One region of the Vibrio rubrogenes genome, then DNA from elsewhere that is predicted to be linked to it. Evidence: predicted binding sites of a transcription regulator. Region 1 holds the regulator's gene; the other holds the start of a gene.

Region 1 (8,656 bases):
GATCGTCTATTCCGAACTTCACGAGTCCGTAGATATTCAACAAAACAGATATCGTTAATTTATGAATTGTCCGATGACAGCACCAATTTCCATGATATAGTGAAATCGATTTCTCGGTTTTCTTCGGGAGATCGGTTCATTGAGTGCACGACAAGGAATGATAAGACAAGGTATGTCATGTCAGCAAAACATCCCATTATTGCAGTAACCGGCTCTTCGGGTGCCGGTACAACAACGACTTCCGAAGCTTTTCGCAAAATGTTTAATATGATGCGAATCAAGCCGGCTTGGGTTGAAGGTGATAGTTTTCACCGTTTCACCAGACCGGAGATGGATGTCGAAATCCGTAAGGCCAGAGAGCAAGGACGCCATATCAGCTATTTCGGTCCTCAAGCAAACGATTTTCCGGCATTGGAAGAGTTTTTCCGGGAATATGGCCGCACCGGAACGGGAAAAATTCGCCGTTATCTGCATACATTTGATGAAGCAGTTCCCTATAACCAGATGCCGGGAACATTTACGCCATGGCAAGATCTCCCCAATGATACCAATGTCCTTTTTTATGAAGGGCTTCATGGGGGGGTGGTCGATGGCGAAACCAATGTCTCCCAACATGTTGATTTTCTCATTGGCATGGTGCCGATCGTCAATCTGGAGTGGATTCAAAAGTATGTCCGGGACACCCGGGACAGAGGGCATTCCCGAGAAGCAGTGATGGATTCGATCGTTCGCTCCATGGATGATTACTTAAATTACATTACGCCCCAATTTTCTCGGACACATATTAACTTTCAGCGGGTTCCGACAGTGGATACATCCAATCCACTGAGTGCAAAAGGGATTCCGAGTCTGGATGAAAGTTTTGTGGTCATCCGCTTGCTAGGCATCAAAAAAGTCGATTTCCCTTACCTGTTGGCAATGATTGATGGCTCATTTATGTCATGTCATAACACGATTGTCGTGCCCGGTGGGAAAATGAGTTTTGCCATGGAGTTGATTGTCCGTCCTATTCTTCAGCAGTTGATAGAAACCGGAAAAATTGGCTAATTACGATTCACTGGCACGAATCGGGCTCTTTTAGTTCCTATACCGTGACGATGCGCACATTTTTGCGTACTAAATCACGGTCATGACACGATTAAAGTCAAGAAATTATGTAAGAAAAAGGATACTATTTGATACCGAAACAGAAGACAACTTGCAGGCTTTCTCAAGTGCTTTTATGCTAAGTGTTTAGTTCCGAGACATGTTCAGTTTGAACATGTTCAGTTCAAAAGCTTCGCGAAAACATGGAAAGCAGCAAGCTACCCTGCAGAGGAAGAGAGATATTATGGTTCTAGGTAAACCTCAAACCGATCCAACATTAGAGTGGTTTCTTTCACATTGTCACATACATAAATACCCTTCAAAGAGTACGCTGATTCATGCAGGCGAAAAAGCGGAAACGCTTTATTACATCGTGAAGGGATCTGTTGCTGTTCTGATCAAGGACGAAGAAGGGAAAGAAATGATCCTTTCTTACCTCAATCAGGGTGACTTCATCGGTGAACTTGGTTTATTCGAAGAAGGTCAAGAACGAACAGCTTGGGTCAGAGCGAAATCTCCCTGCGAAGTTGCAGAAATTTCCTTCAAAAAGTTCCGTCAGTTAATTCAGGTCAATCCAGACATTTTGATGCGTCTGGCAGGACAGATGGCAAGCCGCCTTCAAGTCACTAGCCAGAAAGTCGGTGATCTGGCTTTTCTGGATGTGACAGGTCGTATTGCACAGACGCTGTTAAATCTGGCAAAACAACCCGATGCAATGACGCACCCGGACGGAATGCAAATCAAGATTACCCGCCAGGAGATCGGCCAGATTGTCGGTTGTTCTCGTGAAACCGTTGGCCGCATTTTGAAAATGCTCGAAGAGCAGAACCTTATTTCAGCCCACGGAAAAACAATTGTTGTTTACGGTACAAGATAATTTTTTTGCTTGAACCAACAAAAGAGCCATCCTCGCGATGGCTCTTTTATTTGCGACGATTGATCATGATACATCACTGATCATTGGTACTTTCAAAAATTTTGTCAGCCGAAGCTTCGACAAATCCGGGATATAAAATACCATTCGCCATCGGATAACGTTTGGCAAATTCATAGAAACCACCGGGAACCAACAACTCCGCTTCATCAAATTCAACCGCAACCCGATCAGCCATGATCGATGACTGTTCCAGAAATAACGCCGGTGAGCCCTTCACTTCACCACCTGATGAATTGATCACAAAGCCATGTTGGAGTAGATAAGCATTCACATCCGCGACCTGATTAAAACGGGCCAACTGATTGACACTCACCGTAAAATGGTTCGCACCGTAGCCATGTGCCGCAACCCAAGCGGCATACTCACTCTCTTCCGCCAACAGATAATATTGCTCGAGTGAAATCGGCCATAAACGCCCACCATAAAGAAAGTCAGTATCAGCAACCATGTCGGACCTGACATGAGAGATCAGACTTCTCACGATCTTTTGCAAAGATTCAGAACAGCGTTCAACTTCCAACTCACTGATGAAGACTTTAGGTAACTTGGGATTCGGGTGTTCAAAGTGCTGCGCAGCTAACTTTTTTTGTTCAAACTGATAGTGCCCTTTCGACACATATCCCAGCCGAACAAAGGGTGCGGCTATCACGTCAAGGTTGACTGGTGACAAATTAAACGTCCGCAACGCAATATGATCATTGTTGAGCGGTTCCTCTTCCTGAAGAAGTTTGTGGATCAGCTGTGCGGATGGGCAAAGCCTGGTTGTATAATCTTGCCACAATGCGGCAAATAATGAGTCCGGCGTCATAGCGCCTCCTTCTTTATCAATCATCTTGGGCTGTCATCGCATTCCTGTTTCCGGCTTTCGGAGATTAACGAATCACCAGAAAACGAACCCGATCACCAGACTGAATCAACAAAGCCTGAGCCACTTCAGGCGTCACGATCACAGTCTCAGATTCCGGGTGAAAATCGACCTCGGCGATTGTCGCCCGGAAAAATTCAAATGAAGTATTACTGAGTATGACTTTTTGTTGGCTGTGATGTTGCGCCACTTTAACTGTCGCTGACACAGAGTGCCTGACCGACTCAATATGACGTAAATCACATTCAACCGTCGGGCCTGCATCAAAAATATCGACATAATTACGACAGGTGAATCCTTCTTCTTCTAATAATTTTAAAGCAGGTCTGGTCTTGTCATGTACCTTTCCGATCACAGCTTGGGCTTCAGGGCTGAGCAGATTGATATAGATCGGTAATTTGGGCATCAGTTCAGCAATGAACCCTTTATGGCCCGACCCCGTCAAATAATCCGCCAGAGAAAAATCGATGGAGAAAAAATGTTCCTGCAACCATTGCCAGAACGGAGAGTTTCCCTGTTCATCAGAGACGCCTCTCATTTCAGCAATAATGGTCTGAGCAAAGCGCTCCCGGTGTTCCGCCAGCATCAAAAAGCGACATTTAGACATCAAACGACCATTCAGACCGGCACGAAACTCGGGTAAGAGAAAGAGCGTACACAACTCAGAACAACCGGTATAGTTATTACCTAGCGTCAATAATTTCACGATTTTGTTGACGCCCAAGCGACGGGAAGAATGAAGAATGGTACTGATATGATAAGAATAAGACGGTGTATCCCAGCCGACGTAGGCTCCAATTGCTGTCGTACCGGCAATCCGACCGCTTTCGCTATCGACCCCAACCATCAGGTAACTCTCATCGGTTGGTGACTGAACATCTGCCTTGGCAAAACTCGCTTCTGAATGTTCAATACGATGAGATAACAGCGCCTCATTGACAGGCAGTGATGTAAAGCCATAACCAGATTCTATCGCACAATGATAGAGCGCATTATAGTCAGTCATTGTAATGGGACGAACCACAAGCATGGATGTCTCTCCCTGAAAACCTGAGTTCGAAATGAAACCAGTCTGACTATAAGCATAGCTCAGGATCGTTGCGAACCTGAGCTAAAATTTAAACTAAGTTAATGATGCAATGGCTTTTTCCAGTCGTAACAAGCCTTCCTGAATATCGATATCCTCAATCACCAGTGACGGCGTGAAGCGCACCACATTCGGCCCGGCGACCAAAACAAGCACGCCCGCTTTACCGGCTGCCTGTAGTATGTCACGCGCTCTTCCGTGCCAAGCTTCAGTCAGTACCGCACCGAGCAATAAACCTTTGCCACGAATCTCACTGAATATCGGGTATTTGGCATTAATCCGTTCTAATCCATCCCGGAACAGCAGCTCTTTTTCTTTAACGCCTTCAAGCACCTGAGGTTGAGAGGTTATATTGACCACCGCTTCAGCAACCGCACAGGCAAGTGGATTGCCACCATACGTCGAGCCATGCACCCCAACCTTAAAGTGAGATGCAATTGCCGTCGTCGTTAACATCGCACCGATCGGGAACCCGCCCCCCAGCGATTTTGCAGTACTGAGAATATCTGGTGTGACCCCAATACCCTGATATGCATAGAAATCACCAGTCCGGCCATTACCGGTCTGAACTTCATCAAAAATTAATAATGCATTGTGTTCATCACACAGCGCTCTGACCGCCTGAATAAATTCTGCTGTCGGAGAAATAATCCCACCTTCACCTTGCAGTGGCTCCATCATCACGGCACATGTCTGATCTGATATCTGGGCTTTGAATGCAGCCAGATCATTATAAGGCAGATGAACCACATCGGACGGTTTCGGGCCAAAGCCATCGGAATAAGTCGATTGCCCACCAACAGTCACCGTAAAAAATGTCCGGCCATGGAATCCCTGTTTAAAAGCAATAATTTCCGACTTTTCCGGACCATAATTATCTACTGCCCACCGCCGAGCCAACTTCAATGCTGCTTCATTCGCTTCAGCGCCTGAATTGGCAAAAAAAACTTTCTCGGCAAAACTCAGTTCCGTCAGTTTTTTTGCCAGGCGCAATGCCGGTTCATTGGTCATTACATTACTCAGGTGCCAAAGCTTCTGCGCTTGCTCAGTCAATGCTTCAACCATGGCTGGGTGGCAGTGCCCCAGACAACTGACTGCGATACCACCGGCAAAATCGACGTATTCTTTATCTGCTTGATCCCACAACCGAGACCCTTTTCCCTTCACCGGAATCACTTCCATCGGACTGTAACAAGGCACCATAACCTCATCAAACTGTGCCCGAACAACATTATTCTGTGTAGCCATTCACACTCCCTCTCCGCTCGTGAGCTTACAACCGCCTCATCCAAATATTCATCAGTATAGATGATCTGTTCATTCTGACCGTGTTTCGGCGGTTGAGATACGATTCACCAATGTCAGTAGACAATACCATTGCAAGCAGACAATATCATCCGCACCGACACTTGTCAGATGATTCTGTCACAAGTTACCCCAATTGTATAATTATGCAATAAAAATGATTTTTTATTTAATTATATTGCAGTAACGATGCGCCGTAATACCAACTCAACGACGTAAAAAATTCGCCAGCAACGCATGACCTTGTTCGGTTTTTATCGATTCCGGATGAAACTGAACGGCATCAATGGGTAAGGTTCGGTGTTGATATCCCATGATTTCATCAACATCACCATCAACAGTTTCAGTCCAGGCTGTGATATCGAAACAATCCGGCAAGCTCTGTCGTTCCACAACTAGAGAATGGTAACGAGTGACTGTTAACGGATGATTTAAACCATGGAATAGCCCCTGACCACTGTGACAAATTGACGAGACTTTACCATGCATCACTTGCTTTGCACGGACAACCTTTGCCCCAAAAGCCTGTGCAATCGCCTGATGACCCAGACAAACACCAAGCAAAGGAAGCTGACCGGCAAAATGTTTGGCGACATCGAGAGAGATCCCCGCTTCATTCGGCGTACACGGCCCCGGAGAAATCACGAGATGGGAAGGATTAAGTGAAGTGATTCCGGCAATATCAATCTGGTCATTACGGACGACGTTGACTTCAGCCCCCAGTTCACAGAAATACTGGTACAGGTTGTAAGTAAACGAGTCATAATTATCAATAATGAGCAACATGAAGATCCACGCCAAACGACTGCCGAAATTAGGTCGCTATTGTGCAGGATAGATGCAAGAAATCAAGAATGTCTGATGAATAAAGAAGTCGCCGCTAAGCTGCGACTTCTTTTTCTTTACTTCATTTTAAGCGCGGCTATATCAATCATGCCCTGTTCAGCTTATCCCCAGACTTGCTTGGCAATCTCTTTAACAAGTGCAATTTTCTGCCATTGTTGCTCCTCGCTCAGCTCATTCCCTTCTTCGGTTGAAGCAAAACCGCACTGAGTGCTCAGACACAGATTTTCCAGAGGTACATATTGTGCCGCCTCATGAATGCGAGTAATCACTTCATCTTTATCTTCCAATTCACCCGTTTTCGAAGAAACAAGGCCAAGAACAACTTGCTTGTCTTGAGGTACTTTGGCGAGCGGTGAAAAATCACCGGATCGGTCTGTATCAAATTCCAGATAAAATGCAGAGACATTTTCTTTGGCGAACAGGACATCAGCAATCGGAGCATACCCACCAGATGCTGCCCAGGTCGAACGATAATTGCCACGGCAAACATGCGTCGTCAAAATCAGATCAGCTGGTGCATTTGCTAATGCACGATTATTAACCAGCAATAACTTTTCCGTTAACCCCGCAATACTTTGGGTATGATCAAATTCGTGAGAATCCCCACATCCGCAAGTAGCTTCTCCCGGTGTGGACGCTTTTGCTGCAACCGCCGCAATTTTTGGATCAGTTAACATCCCCCAAGTACAGTCATCAATCTGTAAGTTGCGACAACCTGCCGCATACAACTCCCGAATAAAGGTTTGATAAACCAGAACAATATCATCAAGCAAATCGGTTTCATTCGGATATATCGCTTGGGTCTGCTCCAGATTACACGGACGCTGTAGCTCTTTCAGAAATTGCGCTGGCGCCGGAATCGTCAGACGAGGCACGATGCCGTCTTCAGCGAATTGCATCAGAAATCGAAAATGTTCAAGAAAAGGATGTTGTTCACCACTGATTTTCCCGGTTAAACGAACACTCTCCGGGCGGGTTTCAATTTGAGCAAAGAGATAACCTTGTTCAATCTCAGACTTCTCCACGCCATTGATGCCCCACATAAAATCCAAATGCCACCAACTCCGCCGGAATTCCCCGTCGGTAATCACCTGTAAACCCGCAGCTTTCTGGCGGACAACAAGTTCAGTAATGGCTTGATCTTCAACGTCAGTCAATTGTTGCTGAGTCAGTTGACCGGCAGCAAACTGCCGGCGAGCGTCATGAAGATAGTTTGGTCGAAGATAACTGCCGACCACATCGGCACGGAATGGGGGGATAGATAATGACATGATATTTTCTCAAGTTGCTATTGAATCATATTCATAGCGTACTCGGTTCTTCACATGAGAAAAGTGATATTTACTCAAATCAAACATGAATTTTTATCATGTTTGATTTGATTGGTACAATAAAAAATCCCCGGTGTATACCACAGGGGATTTAAATTTTAATGCAAGTTCAGTCGCTTAAAAATAGCGCTTAACGATTGGCACAGAACCCGATAGAACTGGTACTTGCACCTGGCTGTAAGACTTTGTTCCACTCAACACCACGAATGGTTACTTTAGCACCGGACTGCTCCCAATTTGCATTCCATAATGCGTACACGCTGCCTTCGACATCAAAAGTGGTGTTCCATTCAACAGCTTCAGAGCCATTGTTGGTGACCACAACGTCAGAACAGTATGATGTACTGCCATCTTGTGGAATATTGACGGACACCGTCACACCATCAGTTCCGGGATCCGTTGGGTCAGTGGGGTCTGTCGGATCAGTTGGATCGGAGGGATCCGTTGGGTCTGTCGGATCGGTGGCATCAGAGGTGCTAAAGACAAAATGATAAGCAGACAGGGCTGGAATATCATAATTGAGCTGATTATTCGTGACCTCAACCTCTCCTTTATCCTGAATTTCAACAGAATCAGAATTGAGCACATAAGTCTTACCTGACTTATAAATCGTGGTTGAATCGATGTTGAACACACCATTGATCGATTCATTCATATTCTTATTCAATACGATGACATGGAGTAACCCGGTCTCTGAATCAACCGATGCATAAATAGAGCTGTTTTCTTTATCGCTCATTGTTGCTGTGACGCTGGTATCGCCAAACGTCCCATTCGCGCCGTCATAGTTGCGATAGAGACGATATGCACTGGCTAAATATTTCTCTTCGTCATTTAAAATCCAGCTGTTGGCGGCATAAACATCATATTTACCGAAGATCCCCAGCACATCGGCTTCAGTAATTGCACCGGTAATATCATCGCCACCACCATAACCATATTCGGTGAACGCAATCTTCGTTCCCGGATAATGTGCATCGATAGAATCTTGAATATGCGGAATCAACGGCAGCTCAGCCATATTCCATTGTGCAATCCAGCTATCTTCCTGATATTCAGGATCCCATAACGTCCGGGGAGCCTGCAGCCGGGCATTTTTATCTTTCACTGAATCAGCACTGCCATCGGTGACGCGTTGATCCCCTCTTGCTTCGGAATACCAGTGCAGGTCAAGCACGTCCAATAATCGCATACCGGAT
Region 2 (8,656 bases), on a different contig from region 1:
TATAGGAATAAATGCCGGCATCCGCTAACAGAGCAACAATCTCTTTCGGGACGGTCCCTAAATCTTCGCCAATGATACTACATTGATGGCGATGAGATTCTAGCGCTAAAATGGCCAGCAATTCATGAACGCGATAATAAAGATAAGCCCCTTGAGTCGCGTTTTCTCCCCGGGGAATCCACCAGAGTCGCAACAGCCCGAGAATGTGGTCAATCCGCAAAGCACCACAATATTTCATATTGGCGCGCAGAAGCTGAATAAAGGGTTCATAGGCCTGATGTCTCAGCGTCAGTGGATTCAGAGGGGGCAATCCCCAGTTCTGCCCGAGTGGTCCCAGTTCATCAGGCGGAGCACCGATACTGACATCGAGTAATAAGTCTCCCTGATCCGCCCACACTTCAGCACCGGACTCAGCAACACCGACCGCGAGATCGCGATACAATCCGATCACCATTCCCTGTGCTTTGGCGACACGTTGGACTTCCTGAATTTGTTCATCGGCTATCCATTGCATGTAGAGATACAAGTTGATGCGATCCTGATTGTCACGCAGATAATCTTGCACCGCAGCGTTGTGAAAATTTTGATAGTGTTCGGGGAAAACCTGCCATCCCCAGATATTGGCATCTTGCTCACACAAGTCAGCATGAATGGCATCAAAGGCTGCTTGCGATAGTAAAGACTCACCGCCTTGCTTAACAAAAGCATGAAATGCCTGTCCGCGTTCCGTCAATGAGTCTAAATGCTGATGTTTGAATGTCTTATAGAGCAGCGCCAGAATTTCGATTTTCAGCGCAGCAACGTCGGTATACTGAACCCACTCACTAGCTCTTACCGCGCTCAGGCGCTGGTAAAAATCGGGGCTCGATATCTGTTGTTGCGCCGGCGAACAGTCGCTCAATTCAGGAATCACACTCACATCAATATATAAAATATTCATCCAACGGCGAGAAGAAGGGCTGTAAGGACTGGCACTTTCAGGATAGGCAGGGAACAAAGCATGAATGGGGTTCAAACCGACAAAATTTGCGCCCAGTTCAGCCATTTTGATAACCAGTTGTTTTAAGTCGCCAAAATCACCGATCCCCCAGTTTCGCTGTGAACGCAGGGTATATAATTGCACACTCGGGCCCCACAACTTCTCTCCTTGTTGGAGTGCCGGTTGCTTATAGCAGGCAGACGGCGCCACAATGAGTTTGGTCTGATAGGGGCTCTGACGCCCTTTGCGTAACACAGATAAGGTGTGGTAACCGATGGGAAGAACCGTCGATAAAGAAAACACCAACGGCCCGCCCTCATCACGCTCATCTCTGACAATCTGTGACTGGAGATAACCTTCGTAACACTCTCCTTGCTCGGTTTCCAGCATCCACTGAAACTCGCTTTCTCGCGCACTACTGCCCAAATGCAACGACACTTCGATCACCTGATCAGCCTGACCAAACAACACTGGTTCCAGAATCGGCTGTTTATGAATTCTTTCAGCTGAATGAAGTAATGCTTCCTGTGACTGAGTGTCGTAACCTAACGCATTGAGTAAATATTCAATCGTTTTACGACTCACAACCGCTTCTTTCCCTAAATTACTGGTATAACGATCAGCAATCCCCGCCTGACGGGCGACCGCAAATAAGCGGTCCTGTTCAATTTCCATGGCTGTTCTCCTGATATGGAAGTGATGACGTTCGAAGTCATCGTTCGCGTCCGATGGTCAGCCGTTACCGACAGCCATCGGTATACCACGCCATCCCTTAGCGCCTTAGCGGGGGATAGACTTAAGCTTCCATATATGATCGACATAATCACGAATACTTCGATCAGAACTGAATTTTCCAACCAGGGCGGTATTCAAAATAGCTTTTTTCGCCCACCCAGCCGCATCTCGATACTGCGCATCAATCTGACCATGCGCCTCGATATAAGATGCGAAATCAGCAAGCACTAAGTAAGGATCTCCGCCATCTAAAAGGCTTTCATAGGTGGCTCTGAGCTTTCTCGGCTCTCCGGGAGTAAATTCTTCACCGATCAGTAAATCAAGCGAGGCTTTCAGTAACGGATCCGCATTGTAGTAATCAAATGGGTTGTAACCACTTGCTTTGAGACGATGGATATCCTCGACTTCTAACCCAAAGATATAGATATTCTCATCACCGACTTCTTCGCGGATCTCAACGTTTGCCCCATCCATCGTCCCGATAGTCAACGCCCCATTGAGTGCCATTTTCATATTTCCGGTCCCGGATGCTTCTTTGCCTGCGGTTGATATCTGTTCGGAGACATCCGCTGCCGGAATAATGATCTCAGCCATACTGACCCGATAATCTGGAATGAACACTACTTTCAATCTGTCGTTTACCCGTTCATCACTGTTGATCTTCTCCGCGATCTTATTAATCGCATAGATAATTTCTTTGGCAAGGTAATAACCCGGCGCGGCTTTTGCGGCAAAAATGAAAACTCGGGGAACCATGTCAAAATCTGGGTGGTTAAGCAGACGGTGGTACAGCGAAAGAATATGCAGCATATTCAAATGTTGACGCTTATATTCATGCAGTCGCTTAATCTGCACATCAAAAATAGCATCTGTATTCAGCTCAATATCCATATTGGTTTTGACCCACTTGGCCAGACGCGCTTTGTTGTCTTTTTTAACTGCCATAAATGCCTGCTGAAACTCAGCGTCATCGGCCCATTGAGATAGCTGCGCCAATTCATCCAGTGCAACGGGCCAGTTATCCCCTATTTTTTCAGTAATCAGATGGGATAATCCCGGATTACAATACTGTAGCCAGCGCCGGGGAGTGATGCCATTAGTGACATTCATCAGTCGATGCGGATACAGTTCATGGAATTCGGGAAACAGGTCTTGTTTCACCAGTGCAGAGTGTAGCGCGGCAACACCATTGACCGCATAGGATCCGACAACACAAAGGTTTGCCATTCTCACCATCCGGTGAAATCCTTCCTGAATAATCGAAAGCTTTTGCTGTTTATCGCCGTCACCGGGCCATTTTTTCCGTACTTCCTGTAAGAAACGGTGGTTAATTTCGTAGATGATTTCCATATGACGCGGCAACAAACGCAGGATCAACGCTTCGTCCCATGTTTCCAACGCTTCAGGCAACAACGTATGATTGGTATAGGCAAATGTCTGACTACAGATACCCCATGCATCTTCCCAGGTCATATTTTGTTCATCGATGAAAATCCGCATCAATTCAGGGATAGCAATGGCTGGATGAGTATCATTCAGCTGAATCGTTTCATACTGAGGCAACTCTGCCAGTTGATGTCCTGCCGCTTCATGACGACGAAGAATATCCCGAATGGAAGCCGCACTGTGAAAATATTGCTGCATCAAACGCAGAGTCTTACCTTTTTCATGGTTATCATTCGGATAGAGCACTTTGGTAATGTTGCCGGCATCAATCAAGGCATGCTGTGCCTCAAAGTAGTTGCCGTTGTTGAAACTTTCTAAAGAAAATGGCGCAATTGCCCGACACTCCCACAAGCGCAGCGGATACACGGTTTCACTTTTATAACCGACCACCGGAATATCCCACGGCATTCCCATTACCGTCATGCCAGGAACCCATTTTCGTTTTTCCAGCCCATCAACCGTTTCGGTGGTGACATAACCGTAAAAACCGATTTCCTGTGCCAGTTCTGGCCGTGCAACTTCCCACGGATATCCTTCGATCCCACACCACGCATCCGGAGCTTCTTTCTGGTGGCACGCTTCAAACGACTGTTTGAACAGCCCATATTCATAGTGCAGCCCATAGCCGACTGTCGGAAATTCCTGTGCCGCCAGAGAATCCATAAAACAAGCAGCCAGACGCCCTAAGCCACCATTGCCTAATGAGGGATCCCGCTCTTCTTCAAGCAAGTCACTCAAATCAAGTCCTAATTCAGCCACGGCGTCACCAATGGCCTCATAAACGCCCATATTGAGTAAGTTATTACCGGTCAGACGACCAATCAGAAATTCCAGAGAAAGATAATTGACACTTTTTGCATTCAGAATTCGCTCATCCTGCTCAGTTTCCAGTAGATCAAATGTGGTGAGTTCTGCCAACGCGCGAGACATGGCCAAATACCAAGAGCGCTTGGTCGCATTTTCGACGGTTGTCGCATAAGTTGATGTCAGATGACGCTTTACATTATCCAGAAATAGCGTCTTATCAAACGACTTCTGCAATACTGCTTTCATCGTAACCCCTCCCAAACAGGTAACGAGCTGACTGAAATCTGTCTCCGCCTATGCAGGTATGGAGAAAGGTTCGATTGAGAAGGAACTACTGTCGCAGTCACTTCCGCTCAGTCATGAAAATCATATGGTATACAGCAGTCTTACCAAGTTGAGGTGTGATACATATCAACTTCTGTGTTGGATATGACTCACAATACCTTTAGATAGTAACCTTAGTCGTTAAATTGAACTCCTTGCGTCTTTTTCAGTCGATAAAGTCTACAAAAAGTGATAACAATCACATATTGATAACATAATATCTAACCGAAGTGCCAGTGATATGATGCTTTCTTATCATTTATCGTCCCAACCAAACTGACACTGGGTATTCCCCGACACTATAATATCTGATTATAAGTGAGTACTTACAATCAATTGAAAGCCATTCGGAAAAGTATATCGCAGAAATATTAACGGCTTGTCATTGAAAGAGATAAAAATAAAGGCATCGAATAGATGCCTTTATGATTCTCATATGAAGATGTATGTACGAATTAGAAACTCAGTGGAATCAGCTCAATACCAAGAACAGCACTAAAACTCATCACTACAATTAACGAGTGCTTGAACACTGTTTTTGACCATGCTTCAACGTTATCCGCAGTCATGCGACGGAATGTCACCCGGGTCCACATGAAGCAGACAGCCGAAGCAACCACTAAGTATTCATAACCAGTATTTCCGACAAGGTACAACCCCAACGCGACGGCATTGAAAGCAATCACATAAGCCATCATATGTTTACGGGCCTTATCGATTCCGGCAACTACCGGTAGTGCCGGAATTCCCGCCTGACGGTAGTCCTGCATTCTGAACATCGCAATCGCATAAGAATGCGGCATTTGCCATAGACAGAATAAGCTGAACAGTAAAACACCTTCCAGACTGATATAGTTGGTGACAGCCAGATAACCAGCCAGTGGTGGTACTGCGCCAGAAATACTCCCGACCAATGTGCCGTAGACAGACGTCCGCTTGTACCACATCGTATAAAAAAATACATAGAAGACATAACCCAACAACACCACAACAGCAGTCAGCGGGTTTGTCTGTTGGTACAGCAGCGCTGTACCGACGAGTAACAAGACGATGGCGTAGATAAATGCATGATCAACATTAATCTCACCACGCACCAACAATCTCTGACTGGTACGCGCCATTCTGCTATCGATATCACGGTCAAAAATATTATTAATGACACACCCTGACGCGATGATCAAAGCCACCCCGGTCAGCGTACAAAGCAGTAACATTGAGGTCGCTGATTCCGCTTTGGCTGCGAGAAAAAATCCCGCAGCCGTAGAAATCAGGTTACCAACGATAATGCCTGGTTTGGTGATCGACAGATACCCTTTAATCATCACGCTGCGCCTACATCATCATATTGATGTTCAGGTTCCACATAATCCAGATAGAACCAGCGATCAGAATCAGGACGACGATCGCGGAAAACACCAATGAAATGAAATTCCAGCGACCTTCACTCGTCTTAGTTTCCATATGCAGGAAGTAGACAAAATGAACAATCACCTGAACAATGGCGCAACCGAACAGAACGGCAAATGTCGTTCCGGTCGATAGGCTTTGTGTCGCAGCATAGTAAAAAGGAATAATCGTTAAGATCAGAGAGGCAACAAAGCCAATCACATATCCCTTCACTCCTGAGTCAGCGTGTTGGTTACTCATGATGTCACCCCAACTAAATAAACGAATGTAAATACACAAATCCAGACGATATCAAGGAAGTGCCAGAACAAGCTCAGACAGCCGAATCGAGTTTCGATCATGTCGGTCAGGCCCTTGGTATTCAATTGCCAGAAACAAACAAACAACCAAATCAAACCAAAGGTCACGTGCAAACCATGCGTTCCAACCAGCGTAAAGAATGCAGACAGGAATGCACTGCGATCAGGCCCGTAACCTTCCACAATCAGATGATGGAATTCATAGATTTCCATACCGATAAAGCCTGCTCCGAACAGGAAGGTAATCACCAGCCACAATTTCAAGGCACCGATCTGTTTGCGCTTCATCGCAATCATGCCAAAACCAAAAGTGATACTACTCAGCAGCAGCAACATGGTTTCGACAAAAACAAATGGTAACTCAAAGATTTCTTTACCGCTGGGACCACCAGCGGTTGCATTGGCAAGTACTGCATAAGTCGCAAACAATGTTGCAAACAAAATACAGTCGCTCATCAAGTAAATCCAGAATCCGAACAGCTTGTTACCACCGGTATCATGGTGGTGCTCATGCGCGTGATCGGCGACAGAATTAGCCTGCATAGTTCACCTCCATATCATCTTTCGATTGAGATCCGGCTTTTGCTTTCGCAACTTGATCGCGGTGTTCATCTTCAATCGCTTTGATTTCATCCACCTGGACATAGTAATCAACATCATCGTTAAAGCTATGCCAGATACTTGTTACAACAATACCGATAAAGCCGATAGCAGCCAGCCACCAGATATACCAGATCATCGCGAAACCAAAGACCATAGACCATGCAGAGACATACATACCTGTCGGTGTGTTTTTCGGCATATGAATCGGTTCGTATTCAACTTCTTTATCAAGTGAATGTTCTCCACGCTGTTTCTGATACCAGAAAGCATCGATTTGATCCCCTTCCGGAATCACCGCAAAGTTATAAAACGGTGGCGGAGAAGAAGTAGACCATTCCAACGTCCGGCCATCCCAAGGGTCGCCAGTGACATCACGGTTTTGTTCGCGATCTCTGATACTGACAACGATTTGAGTCACCTGACAAAGCACCCCGAGGGCAACAATCGCAGTACCGACTGCTGCAGTCGCAAGCAGTGGGAAGTAATCATGATTGATATCCTGACTCAAACGACGTGTCATGCCCATAAAGCCAAGTGCATACAACGGCAGGAAGGCCAATAGGAAGCCAATCAACCAACACCAGAAGGCACGGCGTCCCCATGCTTCATTCATCATGAAACCAGTCGCTTTCGGGAACCAGTAAGTAATTGCAGCAAAGCAGCCGAATACCACACCACCGATGATGACGTTATGGAAATGCGCAATGAGGAATACACTGTTGTGCAGGACAAAGTCAGCTCCGGGAACCGCCATCAGAACACCGGTCATCCCACCGATACTGAAGGTAATCAGGAATCCAATAGTCCACAGCATCGGTGATGTAAACTGAATGCGTCCTTTGTACATCGTAAATAACCAGTTAAAGATCTTCACCCCTGTCGGGATAGATATGATCATGGTTGCGATACCAAAGAAGGCGTTTACATTCGCACCGGCTCCCATTGTAAAGAAGTGATGCAGCCAAACAATAAAGGCCAGAATCGTGATGGCAATGGTTGCCCACACCAAAGACGTATAGCCGAACAGCTTCTTACGTGAGAAGGTTGCGGTCACTTCAGAGAACACCCCGAAAATCGGCAGAATAAGGATATATACCTCTGGGTGACCCCATGCCCAAATCAGGTTGATATACATCATCATGTTCCCACCCATATCATTGGTGAAGAAGTGGAAACCCAGATAACGGTCTAACGTCAAGAGTGCAATAGAAACAGTTAAAATCGGGAATGAGATAATGATCAGGATATTTGCACACAGTGAAGCCCAAGTGAAAACCGGCATCTTCATCAGTGGCATTCCCGGTGTACGCATCCGCATGATGGTAACAAAGAAGTTCACCCCGGTGAGTGTCGTCCCGACTCCCGATATCTGCAATGCCCAGATCCAGTAGTCAACGCCGACCCCCGGACTCGCAGCAATCCCTGATAATGGTGGATAAGCCAACCAACCAGTACGGGCAAATTCTCCCAAGCCCAGAGACAAGTTCGTCAGAATCACACCCACGACAAACAACCAGAAACTCAGGTTATTCAGATATGGGAAAGCAACATCACGCGCACCAATCTGCAGCGGCACAACAATGTTCATCAGACCGATCACCAGAGGCATCGCCACAAAGAAAATCATGATGACACCGTGAGCGGTAAAGATCTGGTCATAGTGATGTGGCGGCAGATAACCGGCTTCACCAGCAGCAGAGAGTGCTTGCTGACTTCGCATCATCACCGCATCGGCAAAGCCACGTATGAGCATGACAAATGCGACAACAATGTACATGAAACCTAATTTTTTGTGGTCTACCGAAGTAAACCATTCATTCCATAGATACTGCCATTTACCAAGACGTGTTACCCAAATCACGACAGCCAAACCGACCACCGCGATGACGGAGAGGGTAATCATGATAATGGGCTCATGGTATGGAATGGAGTCCAGCGTTAATCTTCCAAACATAATCTCATTACCCTTCATGCTCAGCCATCGAATGATGACCCATTGTTTTATCCATATCCTGTCCATCTTCCATGTGCATATTCATACTACCCGGGAACTGGG

What was found. Region 1 encodes CRP, which controls carbon source genes, mostly activating them, when cyclic AMP is high. Its sites were predicted from a motif close to TGTGANNNNNNTCACA; they were not measured.
Region 2: AC55NX_RS08235 (glycogen/starch/alpha-glucan phosphorylase) is a predicted target of CRP. The motif match lies at 4,480-4,495, and genes of this name have one in related genera.

Annotation. Positions count from the first base shown of each region.
Region 1 is NZ_JCARSY010000007.1:120,176-128,831, forward strand. Features, by position in the region: gene AC55NX_RS07570 (YheU family protein) at 1-58, shown strand, start outside; gene AC55NX_RS07575 (phosphoribulokinase) at 178-1,047, shown strand; gene crp (cAMP-activated global transcriptional regulator CRP) at 1,331-1,963, shown strand; gene AC55NX_RS07585 (DUF1338 domain-containing protein) at 2,037-2,831, opposite strand; gene astA (arginine N-succinyltransferase) at 2,896-3,918, opposite strand; gene AC55NX_RS07595 (aspartate aminotransferase family protein) at 4,012-5,223, opposite strand; gene AC55NX_RS07600 (aminodeoxychorismate/anthranilate synthase component II) at 5,488-6,066, opposite strand; gene AC55NX_RS07605 (5-methyltetrahydropteroyltriglutamate--homocysteine S-methyltransferase) at 6,228-7,397, opposite strand; gene AC55NX_RS07610 (glycoside hydrolase family 44 protein) at 7,588-8,656, opposite strand, start outside.
Region 2 is NZ_JCARSY010000008.1:106,438-115,093, reverse strand. Features, by position in the region: gene malQ (4-alpha-glucanotransferase) at 1-1,648, opposite strand, end outside; gene AC55NX_RS08235 (glycogen/starch/alpha-glucan phosphorylase) at 1,760-4,213, opposite strand; gene cyoE (heme o synthase) at 4,747-5,613, opposite strand; gene cyoD (cytochrome o ubiquinol oxidase subunit IV) at 5,624-5,938, opposite strand; gene cyoC (cytochrome o ubiquinol oxidase subunit III) at 5,935-6,540, opposite strand; gene cyoB (cytochrome o ubiquinol oxidase subunit I) at 6,530-8,554, opposite strand; gene cyoA (ubiquinol oxidase subunit II) at 8,562-8,656, opposite strand, start outside.